DNA from 2 places in the Desulfobulbus oligotrophicus genome. Region 1 is predicted to be linked to the other one. Evidence: riboswitches for the same ligand, from Rfam matches in the RefSeq annotation. Region 1 holds a riboswitch; the other holds the start of a gene.

The links. A riboswitch is a leader RNA that binds a small molecule or an ion and turns the genes downstream of it on or off. The one in region 1 is predicted to bind cobalamin.
Region 2: another riboswitch for cobalamin. It lies ahead of HP555_RS08450 (hypothetical protein); the one in region 1 lies ahead of HP555_RS13335 (TonB-dependent receptor).

What each region holds. Positions count from the first base shown of each region.
Region 1 covers NZ_CP054140.1:2,932,745-2,940,860, reverse strand. The annotation lists gene HP555_RS13345 (exonuclease SbcCD subunit D C-terminal domain-containing protein) at 1-699, shown strand, start outside; gene HP555_RS13340 (AAA family ATPase) at 711-3,977, shown strand; cobalamin riboswitch at 4,088-4,287, shown strand; gene HP555_RS13335 (TonB-dependent receptor) at 4,486-6,552, shown strand; gene HP555_RS13330 (type II TA system antitoxin MqsA family protein) at 6,910-7,437, opposite strand; partial or broken gene HP555_RS14415 (transposase) at 7,448-7,906, opposite strand; gene HP555_RS13315 (hypothetical protein) at 8,012-8,116, shown strand, end outside.
Region 2 covers NZ_CP054140.1:1,875,106-1,883,221, forward strand. The annotation lists gene HP555_RS08435 (PqiB family protein) at 1-1,621, opposite strand, end outside; gene HP555_RS08440 (paraquat-inducible protein A) at 1,618-2,247, opposite strand; gene HP555_RS08445 (paraquat-inducible protein A) at 2,244-2,948, opposite strand; cobalamin riboswitch at 3,387-3,565, shown strand; gene HP555_RS08450 (hypothetical protein) at 3,969-4,319, shown strand; gene HP555_RS08455 (EFR1 family ferrodoxin) at 4,516-5,355, shown strand; gene HP555_RS14445 (hypothetical protein) at 5,537-5,899, shown strand; gene amrS (AmmeMemoRadiSam system radical SAM enzyme) at 6,030-7,043, shown strand; gene HP555_RS08470 (glycosyltransferase family 2 protein) at 7,140-8,012, shown strand; gene HP555_RS08475 (glycosyltransferase) at 8,023-8,116, shown strand, end outside.

The DNA.
Region 1 (8,116 bases):
CGGCAACTGGGAGCCGACATCCCCATTGTCGGCATGGGACATCTGTTTACCAGCGGAGGAAAAACTGTCGACGGAGATGGTGTGCGTGAACTGTACATCGGTTCCCTGGCCCATGTCACTGCCCGGATCTTTCCACCCTGTTTTACCTATGTGGCGCTGGGACATCTCCATGTTCCGCAGATGGTAGGCGGTCTTGAGACCATCAGGTACAGCGGGTCTCCCTTGCCCATGGGGTTTGGAGAGGCACAGCACCAGAAGAGTGTTTGCCGGGTTGCCTGTAACGGTTCAGCCGTATCTGTGCAGTTAATCGATGTACCGGTGTTGCAGAAGCTCGAACAGATCAGGGGCGACTGGAGTACTATACAGAGCCGCATTATGCAACTTGTGGCCGCTGATTCTCGTGCCTGGCTGGAAGTGATCTACGAGGGGGATGAGGTCATCGGTGATCTGCGTGAGCGTTTGCAAAGAGCTGTTGCCGGTACGGAAATGGGGATTTTGCGGATCAAGAATACCCGTGTTTTCGAGCAGGTACTGCGGCAGACTGCTGCACAGGAGACCCTTGACGACCTGAACGCCGAGGAGGTGTTTGTGCGCTGCCTTGAGATGCATGGAGTGGCGGAAGAGCAGCGTCCGGAACTGTTGCGCACTTACCGGGAAACGCTTCTGTCACTTGCTGAAGACGATGTACAGGCTGAATAGAGAGGCTGTTGATGAGAATACTGCAGATACGTTTCAAAAATCTCAATTCACTGTTCGGTGAATGGGAGATAGATCTGACGCATCCCGCCTATACAGCCGACGGGATCTTTGCCATCACCGGCCCTACGGGGGCCGGTAAGAGTACGGTCCTTGATGCTGTCTGTCTTGCGCTGTACGGGCGGACTCCCCGCCTGAACAGGGTCACCAAAAGCACAAATGAGATCATGTCCCGCCGGACCGGTGAGTGTTTTGCCGAGGTGACTTTCGAAACGCAGGCCGGACGTTTTCGCAGCCATTGGAGCCAGCACCGGGCACGGAGAAGTCCGGATGGTGAGCTTCAGGCTCCGAAACATGAAATCGCCCATGCTGATACAGGTGCAATTGTTGAGTCAAAGATAAGAGAGGTGGCGGAACAGATTGAATCGGCAACAGGTATGGATTTTGACCGTTTCACCCGATCCATGCTGTTGGCCCAGGGCGGTTTTGCCGCATTTCTCCAGGCTGCACCTGATGATCGGGCGCCGATCCTGGAACAGATAACAGGCACGACAATCTACAGCCGGATATCTGTGCGGGTTCATGAACAAAAGCAGCAGGCACGGGAGAAGTTGGCTGTTCTTGAAGCAGAGACAGCGGGAATCGTTGTGTTAACTTCTGAACAGGAACAGGAGGTAGGGCAGACGCTTGAAATAAAGAAGAAAGAGGCTCAGGAACGCACGGCCAGGGTTGCGGTGGCAGAAAAAGGTATCGCCTGGCTCAACATCATCGATGCCCTGCAAAAAGAACGTATTGATCTGATCAATGAGGCAAACAGGCTGCACAAGGAGAGTGCCGCCTTTCAGCCGGAGCGCGACAGGCTTAATCAGGCAATGCAGGCAGCCTTGCTCGATGGTACCTATGCACGGTTGATCGCTGTCCGCAAACAGCAGGCAGACGATCAGGGGAAGCTGGCCAGAGAGGAAAAGATGCTTCCACAACTGGAAGCCGCTGTCACGCATCAGGCCCGGGAACACAAGGCAGCAGAGCAGCAGACCATGCGTGTCAAAGAGGAGCTGAAAAAAGCTGCACCTGTACTGCAAAGGGTCCGCCTCCTTGATCAGAGGCTTGCTGATCAACAGCAGACTGTTGCAGAAGGTGAAGAGGAGTGCAGGCAGGATGCGCTGAAAATCGAGGCTAGCAGGCAGGCCCTTGCCCAGGAGCAGCACAAACGTATCCATACTGAACAACAACTGCAGCAGGCAGATCAATACCTCAGCGAGCATGCACAGGATGAGTGGTTGATCAGTGGGCTGACCGGTGTTGAAGAACAGCTGCAAACTTTATGTGCACAGCAGCAGGAGTTTGTTCAAAAAGAACGCGATTATGAACAGGCGGTGAACAAGCAGAAAGAGGCAATCACGTTACTTGCCGGATATCAAAAGCATATTTGCGGCCACAAGAAAGTGCTGGAAAAAGCCGTGCAAGCGTTGCAGCAGGGCAGGGATAGCCTCCGGCAGATGTTGGGAGATCGACAGCTGCGTGAATATCGTACTGAAAAGGATGGCCTGCTTCGCGAGATGGCCTATGTGGCACGGATAAGCGAGCTTGAAGAGTACCGGGCCAGGTTGGAAGATGGCAGAGCCTGCCCGTTGTGCGGTGCGCTGGAACATCCGTTTGCCAAGGGGAATGTTCCAGCTGTTCATGAGCTTGAAGAGCAGATTACAGCGTTGACCCGGCTGATCAATAAGGCTGAGGATCAGGAGACTGTCATCAGAAAACTTGAAAAAGCTGAAGGTCTGGCTCGGGAGAGGTTGGCAGAAGCTGAAAAGCTTGAGTCAGCAGCTGTCCATGCGCAAAAGACCGCTGCAACAACATGTGCCGTGGCAAAGGAGAGCCTGGAAAAACTCTGTACTGCTGTTGCCGCATCCCGACAGATTGTGGCGGGTAAACTGCAGCCGCTGGGTATCCCTGATATCGGTCAATACGACGTTGCAACACTTGTGGAGATACTTCGGGCACGGCTGCATGCCTGGCTGGATAAGGTGAAACAAAAAGATAAACTCGCAAGGCTGCTTGTCGATAGCACTGGTGCAATCAAGCAGTTAGATGCAATTGTTGAAGCTCAGGATGCAGCCCTGATTGAAAAAACAAAGCGTCTGGAGGTATTAAAGACAGCATTGACCAGCAGCAGTGATGAGCGCAAAGCACTGTACGGCACGACAGATCCTGATGCTGAGGAAAGGCGTCTCAGCAGGGGTGTGGCTGATGCTGAAAGAGCTGAGAAGCTGGCCAGGGAGCGATACAGTGCGGTGCAGCAGCAGCAAACGGCTGTACTGGCACATATTGAATCTTTGCAAAAAAACATCAACCAGCGTGGGGGGGAGCTGCACAAACACGAAGTGGAATTTCTTGCTGAGCTCCGATCTGCAGGTTTTACCCATGAAGCGCAGGTTGTCGAGGCAATGCTTCCTGCTGTCAGGCGGGCGGAACTGTCTGCACAGGCAAAGAAGCTCGACGATCGACAGACCGACCTCAACGCCCGGCAGGAGGACCGGGAAAAGCGATTAGCCAGGGAGATGAGTCGACAGGTAACTGATAAATCTTTGCAGGAACTTGAGCTGCAACGTACACGCTGTGAAGCATTGCTCAAAGAGTCGCGAGATGCCATTGCCGGTCTTGAACACAGGTTGAAAGAGCATGCCGTTGCAAAGGAGCGGATACAGGAGAGGCGGGCAATGATAGCGGCCCAGAAAAAAGACTGTCGCCGGTGGGAGAACCTGCACGAGTTAATCGGTTCGGCTGACGGGAAAAAATATCGGAACTTTGCCCAAGGGCTGACCTTTGACATCATGATCGGATACGCCAACAGGCAACTGCAGAAAATGAGCGATCGCTACCTGCTGATTCGCAATGAAAAACAACCGCTTGATCTTGATGTGATCGATACCTATCAGGCAAGCGAGGTCCGGTCCACCAGAAATCTTTCCGGTGGCGAGAGTTTTATCGTCAGCCTGGCGCTCGCACTGGGCCTGTCTCAGATGGCCGGCAAAAATGTCCGGGTGGATTCACTGTTTCTGGATGAAGGGTTCGGCACCCTGGATGAAGAGGTTTTGGATACGGCGCTGGAGGCTCTTTCGGGCCTGCAGCAGGACGGTAAACTGATCGGTGTCATATCGCATGTTGCCGCCCTCAAAGACCGGATCAGTACGCAGATACAGATCTCTCCCCGAACCGGTGGGCAAAGTCAGATACAAGGTCCCGGCTGTCAGCGGATCGCATCGGGTTCTGTGGGGTCTTGAGAAGAGTCGGGGGGGGGAACGTGGTAAGGAAATTTGTATGCAGTTTTTACGGTTTATCCGTGTGTTGTATTGTGTAAACCGGGCTTGACAATCCCGGTGTTTTACTTTAATGGTCTGCTGTATCTTCAGGTGCTTGTGTAGCCTAACAAGGGAACCCCGTGCAATTCGGGGACGAGCCCATCGCTGTAAATCCTCTCGTCGCTCTTTGGTGCGACGCGTTTTCGCCTTTGCGTGTCACTGTCCTGTATCAGGATGGGAAGGCCGCGAAAACGGGACAAGTCAGAAGACCTGCCTGAAGTTTTTTCCGTAGATTGCTTTGGACGAGCGTCTTGCGGGTATAATTTTCAGGATAACAGGGCGTCCTGGGTCGATTTCGACTCAGGACGCCTTTTTTATTTGTGATACAGAGATGTTGCGGAGCCGAGGCTGCAAGATAAGGGGCTTGCAGAACATATCAACGCCGACAGCCTGTGTCGGCAAAAGGACAACAAAGGGAGGGAGGAGTTGTATGAAACAAAAACTGGGTGTATCGATGCTGGTTCTGGTACCACTGTCACTGTCGACCATGTCCTGGGGACAGGACTCCGTTGTTTTAGACACAATGGTCGTCACTGCCGACTCAACGGAAGCAACCAAACGGGAGGTGACGTCCAACATTGTTGTTTTTACTGAACAGGAGATCAGGAACTCCACAGCAAAAGATGTGGGCGAGTTTTTAAGTAAAAAAGGCTTTCAGACCTATACGACCAGCGGTAACGGCGCCGGCGGCAGTGCTCTGTATATCCGGGGTATCGGCAACTCCTCCATGAGCAATGAACTGGAGGGGGCAACGCTCATTCTACTGAACGGGCACCGCACCGGCACCAGTTTTCTGAACCTGAAAGATCTGGGCAATGTGGAGCGCATTGAACTGATCAGAGGGCCTGCAGCCGTGCAATACGGCACTTCAGCCATTGGCGGCGTGGTGAACATCATCACCAAGCGTGGTGAGGAGGGTTTTACCACCAGTGCAGAGCTTGGAATCGGCAGCTATGGCCGTTTTGATCAGCAGGTGGCGTTGTCCGGCGGGAAGGGTGGCTTTGATTTTTCCGGTGCACTGACACACAGTAGAATTGGTGATTACGAAACCGGATTCGGAGAAAAATGGCGGCACACCAGTGTTGACGGCCGCACCGGGGTGGACCTGGACGCCGGCTACACGTTTTTAGAAAACCACCGGGTAGGCGCCCATCTCAACTACTTCAAGCTTGATGACGGACAGGTCCCTTTTAGCGGTTGGCCGGATTCCTCACTGTATCCGGACTCGTTTGGCAGTTCTGATGAGACCGCATCCAATACCACTTTGAGTTATGCAGGTGCGACCAAAGATAAAACACTCAGTTGGGCGGCTGACTATACATTTGGCAAACATGAGAGCCGACGCCTGAATTACACTGATCGCAACCTTCCCTGGTCAACTGTACACTATCCTGTGTCTGATGGCTGGAGTAACGGTGATACCGATCTGCAGCAGGGACAGGCCCGCGTGACATATGACAGAGAGCTTGTCACACTGACCGCCGGGTTTGATTACATCAGGTATGATCTGGACACATCCTCGGACTATGGCTACGGTTCTTCCCGTACCAGTGCAAAATCCACTGATTACGCCGGGTATCTGCTGGGTAAGCTGCGCCTTTTTGATGAGAAGGTTATCCTGTCTGCCGGTGGTCGCTATGACTCGTACAAGAATACCGACAAGGTCGCCGGTATCCGGTCCTCTGACACAAATTTTGCCCCTTCGCTGGGTGTGGCCTGGTTGCCGATGGATATCCTCAAGCTGCGAGCGAACTATGCTGAAGGTTTCCACATGCCCACACCGCGCCAGATGGCGGGTGACTCGTATAACTATTTTCCCAATGCCGATTTAAATCCGGAAAAGAGTCAGAGTTTTGAAGTGGGGGCTGATCTGGCCTGGAAGTTTGTCGATGCGGAGTTAACCTACTTTCATACCGATTATAAAGACAAGATCGTATCCCGTTCCGTCAGGCCTTATGGAGAATATCCCAATACAGTTTTTGAAAACCTGACAGGTAAAGCTGTGTATGCCGGTCTTGAGTTCGGTTTGGGCGTTGACGTTGGCAAGGCTTTTGATCAGGAGTTTTCGCTGCGACCCTACGGCAACCTGACCGTGATGACCCAGCGGAAAAACGAGGACCACCGTCCGGACTTTATGGTGGCTCAAGATCCGGACACCCTGCCGTACGTCCCCAAGGTGACCGCATCCTATGGCCTGTCTTTCAGTCACCATGGTGTTGATTTGTCGGCAACGCTGAACGCCTCGTATATCGGCAAAGCCTACTCTAAAGACTGGAACTATTACTCAGGCAGTCCGACCTATGGTGAGTATCGAAAGTTCGGTGATTTCACGGTTGTTGATCTGAGTGTACAAAAAGGACTGCTGGATATTGAGGGGAAGGGGCGGCTGGAGCTGCGGGCCGAGGTGAACAACATCTTTGACAAAGACTATGCCTATACCATGGATTATCCCATGCCTGGCCGTAACTTTTATGTGGGCTTGAGGTATACGTATTGATTATTGCTCATCGGTCTGCTCGGGACGGCTGGACAGCCGTCCCGAGCAGCAGAACGTATCTCTATGCTTTTTGTTTGATCGTTGGTGAGGGCATCGTCTGTGGAATGTTTAAAAGTAGGGTGCCTTTCGATGATTAATCATGATCAGGTGACGACCGGGACAGAACCAATAAACTCTGACGGTGTTTTTAGTGTACGCTAAGCAGACAAACCTGTCATTAGGGTGCAGGGCTGTCCTGTTTATGCGACTGTTGGTTTGCAGGTCTTTTTTGTGCCTGACTTAAAGACTTTTTTATATTTATAAATCAAACGGTTGTTTGAAGTACCTGGTTTGTACAACCTTAGAAGTGGGACCGGGTCAGGACACCCCACTGGCGGTAACATCTCCAAGCAGCCATTCTTGCGGGTTGAGGATAATCTGACTGGGCTGCTCAATCTCTTTCCGCTTGGAAGAAAGGTTTTTGAAAAGATTGACTGTCAGCGCGTCGTTACAGTCGCTTCTCTCTGCCGTGCATGCCATATATACCATGCGAAGCAGCCTGTCATAAGGATCACTGATCGTCTTTTTTCCGTTTTCCCACCGAGAATAAACAGAGGGGTTTACTCCCAATATCTTGGCCATATCTTTTGCCTTGAGATGCATGTTCTTGCGAAGGAATATAATTTCTTCGGGTTTGAGCAAGGCCTTTTTGTTGGCGCAGATATCTTTTCCTATCACCTTGTGAAGATCCTGGATTTTCGGGAGAGCCGCAAAAGTTTCACCACAGCTGGTACACTGGTACTGGGTGATACCATAAAGGACAACATCCAGACCGCTTTCCGTATATTCGTATGGCTTGTCCTTGATGACCTCAACAGGGCCATTGCACAGTGCGCAAATTTTCATTTTTTTCCTCCTAAGAAAGAACCGTCACACGAACAATTGCGTTTCTATGAATGATAGCAGTGACAGCACTTCCGTCAGTACCGTCCAGATCTGGGCCAGTTATTGTATATCTCCAGTTGCCGGCACTGTTCACGAACTGCTTACCTGTAATGGTTCCATACAAAAGAATATATTCAACATCATGCAGGGTGTAACCCCGCTCTTTCATCCTTTCTTTTGCATGTCTGGAGACAATGAACTCACCATCCATGGACAGAATTTCTTTGATCAGGGTATGGACATTTTCCTTTTCCAGCTCTTTCATGCGAGCCATCATGGATGCATCCATACCGCCGAACTTGGCCCGTCATTTGTCAAAAGGCGTACTACTTATGGCGTGCTCGCGGCAAAGTTCGGGAACGGGTATCCCATTCTCGGACTGCTTTAAAATCGCCAAAATTTGACTATCCATGAATCCTGACTTTTTCATCATAAAATCCCCATCTTGCTTATTCTCGGAAATTCTACTCTGAAATGATCCTTTTTCTGGGGGGATTACCAACCGACCATACATCTGGGGCCGAGCATCGCGGCGATGGAACGGAAAGGAATCCGTACGAAGCGCGGCAACCAGAATATCCAACCCCAGTCTCCGGCTCCAATGGCTGCTCCGACAAAAGACGAAAGCCGGACCGCCCTG
Region 2 (8,116 bases), 1.1 Mb from region 1:
GCTGCCTTTTTTTGCCGAAAAGGATCGATTGTGGCTGATGTTCAAGGGTGGTGGTAAGCTCGCGCAATGCACGCAGGGTACGCGACAACTCTTCCAGGGTTTTGGTGGTGTTGTACTGCAGGGGTGAATTCGCACCCAGACTCTTTTGAACATCGATCAGTGTTTTTTGCAGCTCCATCAGGGCTGTCTGCAGTTTGGGTGCGGTCTCGCTGTTGAGCGTTGCGGTCAGGTTGCCGACCTCAGCTATGGTGGCGGTGGCGGCTTTGAGTGTCAGCTGGAGTTCGTTGCCGATCTGATCAAAGGGCACATTTTCAAGCCGGGTAAGGATACGGCTCACACTTTCCTGCAGTCGTTCAAACGATCCGGTAACGGTGGGCACCACCTGCACCCCGTTTCTGGTGGTTAAGGTGGCCCTGGGGGCATCCGGCACAAAGACGAGGTTGACCATCAACTGGCCGGTGAGCAGGTTGGCGCTTTGCAGTTGGGCCCGCAGGCCATGCCGTTCCACCATGGTTTTGATGAACAGGCTTGGATCGTTGTTGAAGATCTTTAAAATCTTCTCTCTGTTGGAAAAACTCATCCGCTCCGGTTCGATGGCCACAGTTACCGGGGCCACGAATTTTTTCTGTTCCAGGTCAAATTCCAGGTTCAGGTCGACAACTTCGCCCATTTTGATACCGTAGAGTTCCACCGGTGCACCGATCTGCAGGCCGCGTACCGATTCATCAAAGAGCAGGGTATAGTAGGTGCGGATCGTGTACCGTTTTTCCTGGATGGCGTTGCGGTCGGCATACAGATGGAAGGTTGTGTCCTCCTCCGCCTCCTTACCCGGTCCCGAATCCTTGGGCAGGTCAAAGGCAATGCCGCCGTTGATGATCGACACCATGGATTGGGTGTCGATTTTTAACCCATGGGCACTGAGCGATACATCAAAACCACTGGCGTTCCAGAATTTAGTATTCTTCGTCACCCTGGTAAAGTGGGGGGCATCAACAAAGATCACGATGTCCACACCGGTCCCTTTTTCGTTCAGGTTGTAACCCACCACCTGACCCACCTGAATCTGCCGATAGTACACCGGAGAACCGATATCAAGAGAACCCAGTGAGTCGGCAACGATCTTGAACGATCTGCCGGGATGGTCAAAGGTGACCACCGGTGGTGTCTCCAGTCCGGTGAAGGTGGAGGCAGGCTTTCCCAGTCTGCTGCCGTCAATGCCGATATAGGCGCCGGACAGCACGGTTCCGAGTCCGGTTATCGAACCACCGCTGATGCGCGGCCGGACCACCCAGAACTTGGTCTGATCGGTTAAAAACACCTCACTTCCCTTAATCATTTTGGCGGTGACCATCACTTTGGCGGCATCTTCACTCAGAGCAATGGATTCCACCTGGCCGATATCCACATCCTTGAACTTGATTTTAGTCTTCCCCGCCTCCAGACCGTCAGCCGTGGCAAAGGTGATGGTAATGGTCGGCCCCTTGTCACGGATGGCCTTGAACGCCAGCCAGCCGCCGATGGCCAGGGCCACCAGTGGTACAATCCACACAAGGGAAAAACGGCGTTTGGCCGGAACAACGGGTGCGGCAATATGTTGTTCGATCGTTGAACGATCAGTCATACGTCCTCCTCAAGTACATCCCAGATCAGACGGGGATCAAAGCTGTTGGCGGCAAACATCGTCGTCACCACCACGGCAGCAAAGTAGATGGCGGCAGGCCCGGCCTCAATATCGGCTATGGCTCCCAGCTTGACCAGGGCCACCAGAATGGTGACCACGTAGATGTCCACCATGGACCAGCGGCCCACCAGCTCGGTTAAGCGGTAAAGACCGGTGCGGTCTCTGGGGCGCCACTGTGACCGAAAGCGGACAGTGAGCAGCAGAAAGATCAGAATACACAACTTGGCAAAGGGAACAAAGATGCTGGCAATAAAGATGACCGCTGCAATCTCCCAGGAACCGGTCTGCATAAAGTAGATCACGCCGCTGAGGATGGTGTCGGTCTGCTTGGTTCCCAGGGAGGTGGTAATGGTGATCGGCAGCAGGTTGGCCGGAATAAGCAGGATCATCGCTGCACAGATCAGGGCCCAGGTACGGGTCAGGCTGTTAGGTTTACGCCGGTGGAGACGGGCACCACAGCGAGGACAGTACGGAGAGTTGTCTGCCTGTTGAACCGAGACCAGTTGCCGGCAGTCGTGACAGCTGATCAATCCCACTTGCAGGGCGGTGGCGGTTTTGGTGTTCATCGGCGCTGGTCAAGACGATCCCACAACAGGACCGGGTCAAGGCTTGCAAAGGCGGCGGCCATGACAAAGATCAGGGCTGCAAAGGAAAAGACGGAAATCCCCAGGACAATGGTTGCCAGGTGATCGAGTTTTACCAGAGCCACCAGAATGCCCACCATAAAAACCTCCATCATTCCCCAGGGGGCAAGCTCCTGGACAATCCGATACAAGGAGCCTGCAGAGGGCGCCGGCCGTCCACCCAGCTGCAGTGGGACCAGAATATAGAGCAGCCCCAGCATCTGTACAAGCGGTATGAGTACGCAGGTGAGAAGAACCAGCACGGCAAGGCTGTGCATATCCTGTTTCCAGAGTTCATGGATACCGGACAACAGGATGGTCTCCTGCGCCAGACCGCTGCTCCGGATGGCCAGAAAGGGAAAACTGTTGGAGAGAATGAAGAGGATCAGAGCGGCTGTGATCCAGGCCAGTGAGCGTTCAACTGTTGCCGGTTTTTGACGGTGCAGCACCGCGCCGCACCGGGAGCAGAGCAGGGTGGTGATTGCATGTTCGGGCAGGTGGTGCAGCAGATCACAGTCATGGCAGGCGATAAGCCGGTTTGTGTTGAAACCGACAACTGCTTTGGTGTGCTGCTGTGCCGTTGCTATACCGTTTCTGCCGGATAAGGATGACAAGGTATGGTCTTGAGCGGATGTGTTGCGCATAAGATGCAGAAAGAAGTAAGGGATGCCGGATAAAGAGACCTCATTGGCCCCTCTGTTTTGGAAAGTGCCTTTGATGTCGGTTTTCCCGGGCGTATACAACAGGTTGGCAACGCATGGCTGATGGGGGTGGAGGTCTGTTCAGGGGTAGATGCCAATTTTTACATGGTACGATCTTGCTGATAAAGGGAGCGTAAGCAGTGGTTTATACCACTGTTCAGGGTTGATGTCACCTGTTCACATGTCCGGTGTTTTTATTGAACGTGGTGATACCCCGAGGCAGGGTGCTTGGGCTGCAGCAGCCGACCCGGGACAGACAGGCGGCATTTTTCAGACAGTTCACCATCCCGCAGACACCGGTGACCGGCGGGATTGTGTGGGCAGTGTGCTTTTTTTATGCTTGACAAGAAGGGGGTGAACCGCTTAGGTGTGCATGTAATTCAGTTGAATAGTTTTTCAGGTTCCGTAAGGATGAAAAGGGAACCCCGTGAGAATCGGGGACGGGCCCGCCGCTGTATTCGGGGACGAAGCTGCACAATGTCACTGGCCGTACGGTCGGGAAGACGCAGATAGTAGAGCGATCCGAAAGTCAGAAGACCTGCCTGAAAAGATGATAGTTGTTTTCTCTCTGGACAAGGGGAAACATCGGTACGTGGATAAACCAGGGCATCCCCGGATCAAGAGTCATTGATCCGGGGATTTTTTTTGTTCAACCCTGCTGTTGTACGGCTTGTCCCGGACCACCTCTTCCTGCTGTAAAATTGTACCTGTTGCCATGTTGCTCCGGGCGTTTTGTTTGCCGGCAGACGCCTTAGTTGTTGTACAGGAAGGAGGTCCGGGGCCGGTTTTTTGTACTCCGGCGTTTAAAGCGCGTCATCAGAGCATCTTTTCTCGATGCCGCCGTAGTTTTTTCAAAAGCGTTCACCCAAAAAGATCGAAGTATGGTATAGAGACAGTACAGGTAAGATAGCGGCAGGGAAAACTCCTGTATCCCCTCCTTGAACCTTGCACTGTGAAATCGCCATGAAAAAGACAACGATCTTTGTCCTTGTTTTCTGTATCCTGTCCATCTCCTTTAATCCGGTGTCTGCATGGAGCCGTCATCACTGCTGCAGTGGTGTTGCCCTGGGATGGGGGTTGACCGGACTCTTTCTCGGTTCAGCGCTCACAGCCCTGGCCTATCGTCCTCCACCACCTGTCTATCCACCGCCGGTTGCTGCTGCTCCGGTAACCACCTACGCGCCGGTTGTGCCGCCGGGCATGTGCCGGTGGGAACGGTATGTGCTTGATCACTACGGTCAGGTTCTGCTGAATCAATATGGGTATCCGATAAAGGAGTACACCATAGGTTCTTGTCAGTATCCGCCGTATTGACGGTATGTTCTGTCATTGGATGTACCTGCCTGTACATCGGACTGTTTGCAAGGTCAGAGACGTGTCACCGGGTTGGAAGGCATGCAGCGCGGTTGCGTTGCCGACAGACTGTTTATCCGGCAACAGATCTTTGTTGAACAGGCCGAACGTGTGCCAATCGTCATGTTCGGGATGACCCTAACAGGAGACTTGTTTTATGAACTACGCGCATCGTATTGTCTACTTCTCACCCGCCGGCACCACCCGCCTGGTGGCGGAAACCATCCAACAACGTTTACTTGAACAGCAGTGTCAGGTCGAGATGGCTGACCTCAGTGTGCAGGGTGCGGCCGCTGCCCGGTCTCTCCCCGATCTGTCCGATACACCTGTCTGTCTGTGGATCGGCTCACCTGTCTATTGCGATCATGCCATTCCTCTGGTCAGCCGCTGGATCGATGCCCTGACACCGAATCAAACCGGCCGTGCCGTTCCCTTTGTCACCTGGGGTGGTGTTGCCAGCGGTCTGGCCCTGCCTGAGATGGCTGCCCAGCTCGTTGAAAAACAGTATATCCCTGTGGCTGCGGCAAAAGTTCTGGCTGTACATGCCTCGATGTGGGGTGCGGTAGAACCACTGGCCCAGGGACGCCCGGACCAGGCAGACCTGGATCAGGTGCGGACACTGGTTGATGTGGTGGTGGAGCGACTTGCACAACAGGAACAAGTGGTGCTTGATCTGCAGAAGCTTGATTATCTTCCGCCGACCATGCGTGCTGAGGCACAGATCAAATCGTTGGCTGCAGCAAAGGCCTCCATGCCGCCGCTGGCTGCAGACGAGCAACTCTGCACAAGCTGCGGGATCTGCGCTGAGGTGTGCCCGACCGGGGCCATTGTCGTAGATCCGTATCCGATCATCAGTGAGGCCTGTGTGGTGTGTCAGCAATGTGTGCAGGCGTGTCCGGAGGGAGCGTTTCCTTCAAATCCCGAGGCCATGGCCGCCCGTATCAGGGAGATGGCCGCCCGCAGCCAGGAGGAACAGGCAACAGTCTTGCTGTATTGAGCAGCAGCCGATGGCAGCGAAAGATGATCGGAGCTGGTTTGCCTGCAGCTGCCTGTTCTTTATGACCCTGTCCGCCGGAAATCGTACGTTTAACTGTACAGCTTTTTTTACGAGCGCTCGTTGATGACCGGGCTCGACATGATGCTCCACGACAAGAATTTCTTTCAACAGGAGGATGACCATGGTCAAGATACAGTCCTTTACAAAGATTGAAAATGAACTGCTGCCCAAATTCAGAAAACAGCTCAACGAGGCCGAATCAACCGAGGACGTAAGAAAATTCTTTGTGTACTGTGTTCATGAGCTCTGCAACGAGGCCCTGGATAGACAGGTGTCGCTGCAGTTTGAAGATATCAGCCTGCAGCCGGAAGGCGAACAGCCGTTTCAGGTTGCTGATCACCTGCTTGCCAATGCAGCCTTTGCCGAGGTCTGGCAAAGTTCCGACCTCTCCCATATCATCGGCCGATTTGCAGAACAGGCCGTTGGCCGTTATCGGCGTCTTGAGAAAAATCCGGCCAAGACAGAGGCTAAAATACGCATGTAGCGGTCTCTGCTCTCTGAAGAGAATGCCTTGGTTCAGGCAGGTGGTGCCTGAAGGTCCGGCAGAATAAAAGAGAAACAGTCGTCACTGTACAGTGCGCGACCTGGCCCGAATGCCGACAAGGGAGGGGAGTATGCATGAAGCATTGTTTTACAGACAGTCTCCAGACGGCAGAGTCGTCTGTGAACTGTGTCATCACCGCTGTCGGATAAGCGAAGGCAAACGCGGCATCTGCGGTGTGCGTGAGCACCGGAACGGCCGACTGTACTCCCTTGTCTACGGTAGGCTGGTTTCAGAAAACATCGATCCCATCGAAAAAAAACCGCTCTTTCATGTTGTCCCCGGCAGCCGATCCTATTCCATTGCCACGGTGGGGTGTAACTTTCAATGCCTGCACTGCCAGAACTATCAGATCTCCCAGTACCCGCACCTCTGCTCAGGCGAAATCACCGGTGCACGCAGAACACCGCAGGATGTGGTGGATGCGGCACAGCGCAGCGGTTGTGCCGGCATCAGCTACACCTATGTGGAGCCGACAATTTTTTATGAGTTTGCCTACGATTGCGCCAAGCTGGCAAAGGAAAGGGGCCTGAAAAATGTGTTTGTCAGTAACGGTTATATGACCGGTGAGGTGGTGCAGCATCTGGCACCGGTGCTCGACGGCATTAACATCGATCTCAAGGCATTTACCACCGAATTTTATCAGGAAGTCTGTAAGGCCAGGCTTGAACCGGTTGTCGAAAATATCCGTCTGTTTCACAGCCTGGGTGTGCTGGTTGAGGTGACCACGCTGCTTATTCCGGGCTTAAACGACAGTGAACAGGAGGTGCGAAACATCGCCCGTTTTCTTCAGGATGTTTCTGCAGATATCCCCTGGCATGTCAGCGGCTTTTATCCTACTTACAAGATGCAGGACCGGCCGGCCACACCGGCGGCAACCATTGCCAGGGCCTGTGCCATCGGCAGGGAAGAGGGGTTGCACTTTGTCTATGCAGGCAATGTGGGTGGAGCCGGAGGAATGGATACCCACTGTCCCGGCTGCGGGGCGCTGCTTGTGCAGCGGGTTGGTTTTGGCGGTCAGGTAAAGGGCATGCATGATGGTGCGTGCAGTGCATGCGGCCTCCCCATTGTGGGCATCTGGTCATAACCAACTCTTTTTCCTGGAGTTCTTGTTATAATCCCTTTGTTTTTTGCCTGGTTTCTGCTCTAATTCATCCCAGAAGAGAATTTCAGCCTGGGGAGAATGACTGTGGCGGATACCAAAAAATACGAGGTGACCATCCTTTTGCCCGCCTTTAATGAGGAGGGGGTGATCGGCACCACGATACAACGCATTCGTGAGTTGTATCCGGAGTATGAGATCCTGGTGGTGGACGACGGCTCCACTGATCAGACCATGGCAGAGGCCATGGCTGCCGGAGCCAATGTCTGGCCCCATCCCTACAATATCGGTAACGGTGCGGCCATTAAATCCGGGCTGCGCTGCGCCCGGGGCGAGTGGGTGGTGATGATGGATGCCGACGGTCAGCACCAGCCCGAAGATATTGCCCGGTTGCTTGCACATCGCGACAGGTTTGACATGGTGGTGGGGGCGCGGACCAGACAGTCGGAAACCAGGGCACATCGCGACCTGGCCAACTGGCTGTACAACAAGTTTGCCTCCTATGTTACCAAGTTCAAGATCGAGGACCTTACCTCCGGTTTTCGCCTGGTCCGGGTTTCCGTGGCCAAACAATTTCTCTACCTGTTGCCCAACACCTTTTCCTACCCATCCACCTTAACCATGGCCTATCTGCGAAGCGGCCGCAGCGTCAAGTACATCCCCATTCAAACCAGGGCACGGGTCGGTAAAAGCAAAATCAAACTCCTGCGGGACGGTACCCGGTTTTTCCTTATCATCACTAAAATAGCCACCCTGTTTTCACCGTTTCGCGTGTTCCTACCCATCAGTTTCAGCCTGTTCACCACCGGGGTCTGCTACTATGCCTACACCTTTTTCACCCAGGGCCGGTTCACCAATATGTCGGCACTGCTGTTCAACACTTCGGTCATTATCTTTATGATCGGTCTGGTGGCCGAGCAGGTCAGTCAGATGCGCTACGATCGGACAGAGTAGTCACATCCTGATGAAGCCAAAGCTGCTGGTTGTTACCTCAACCTTTCCTCGCTGGCTGAATGACACAGACCCTCCATTTGTGTATGAACTGTCCAGAAGATTGG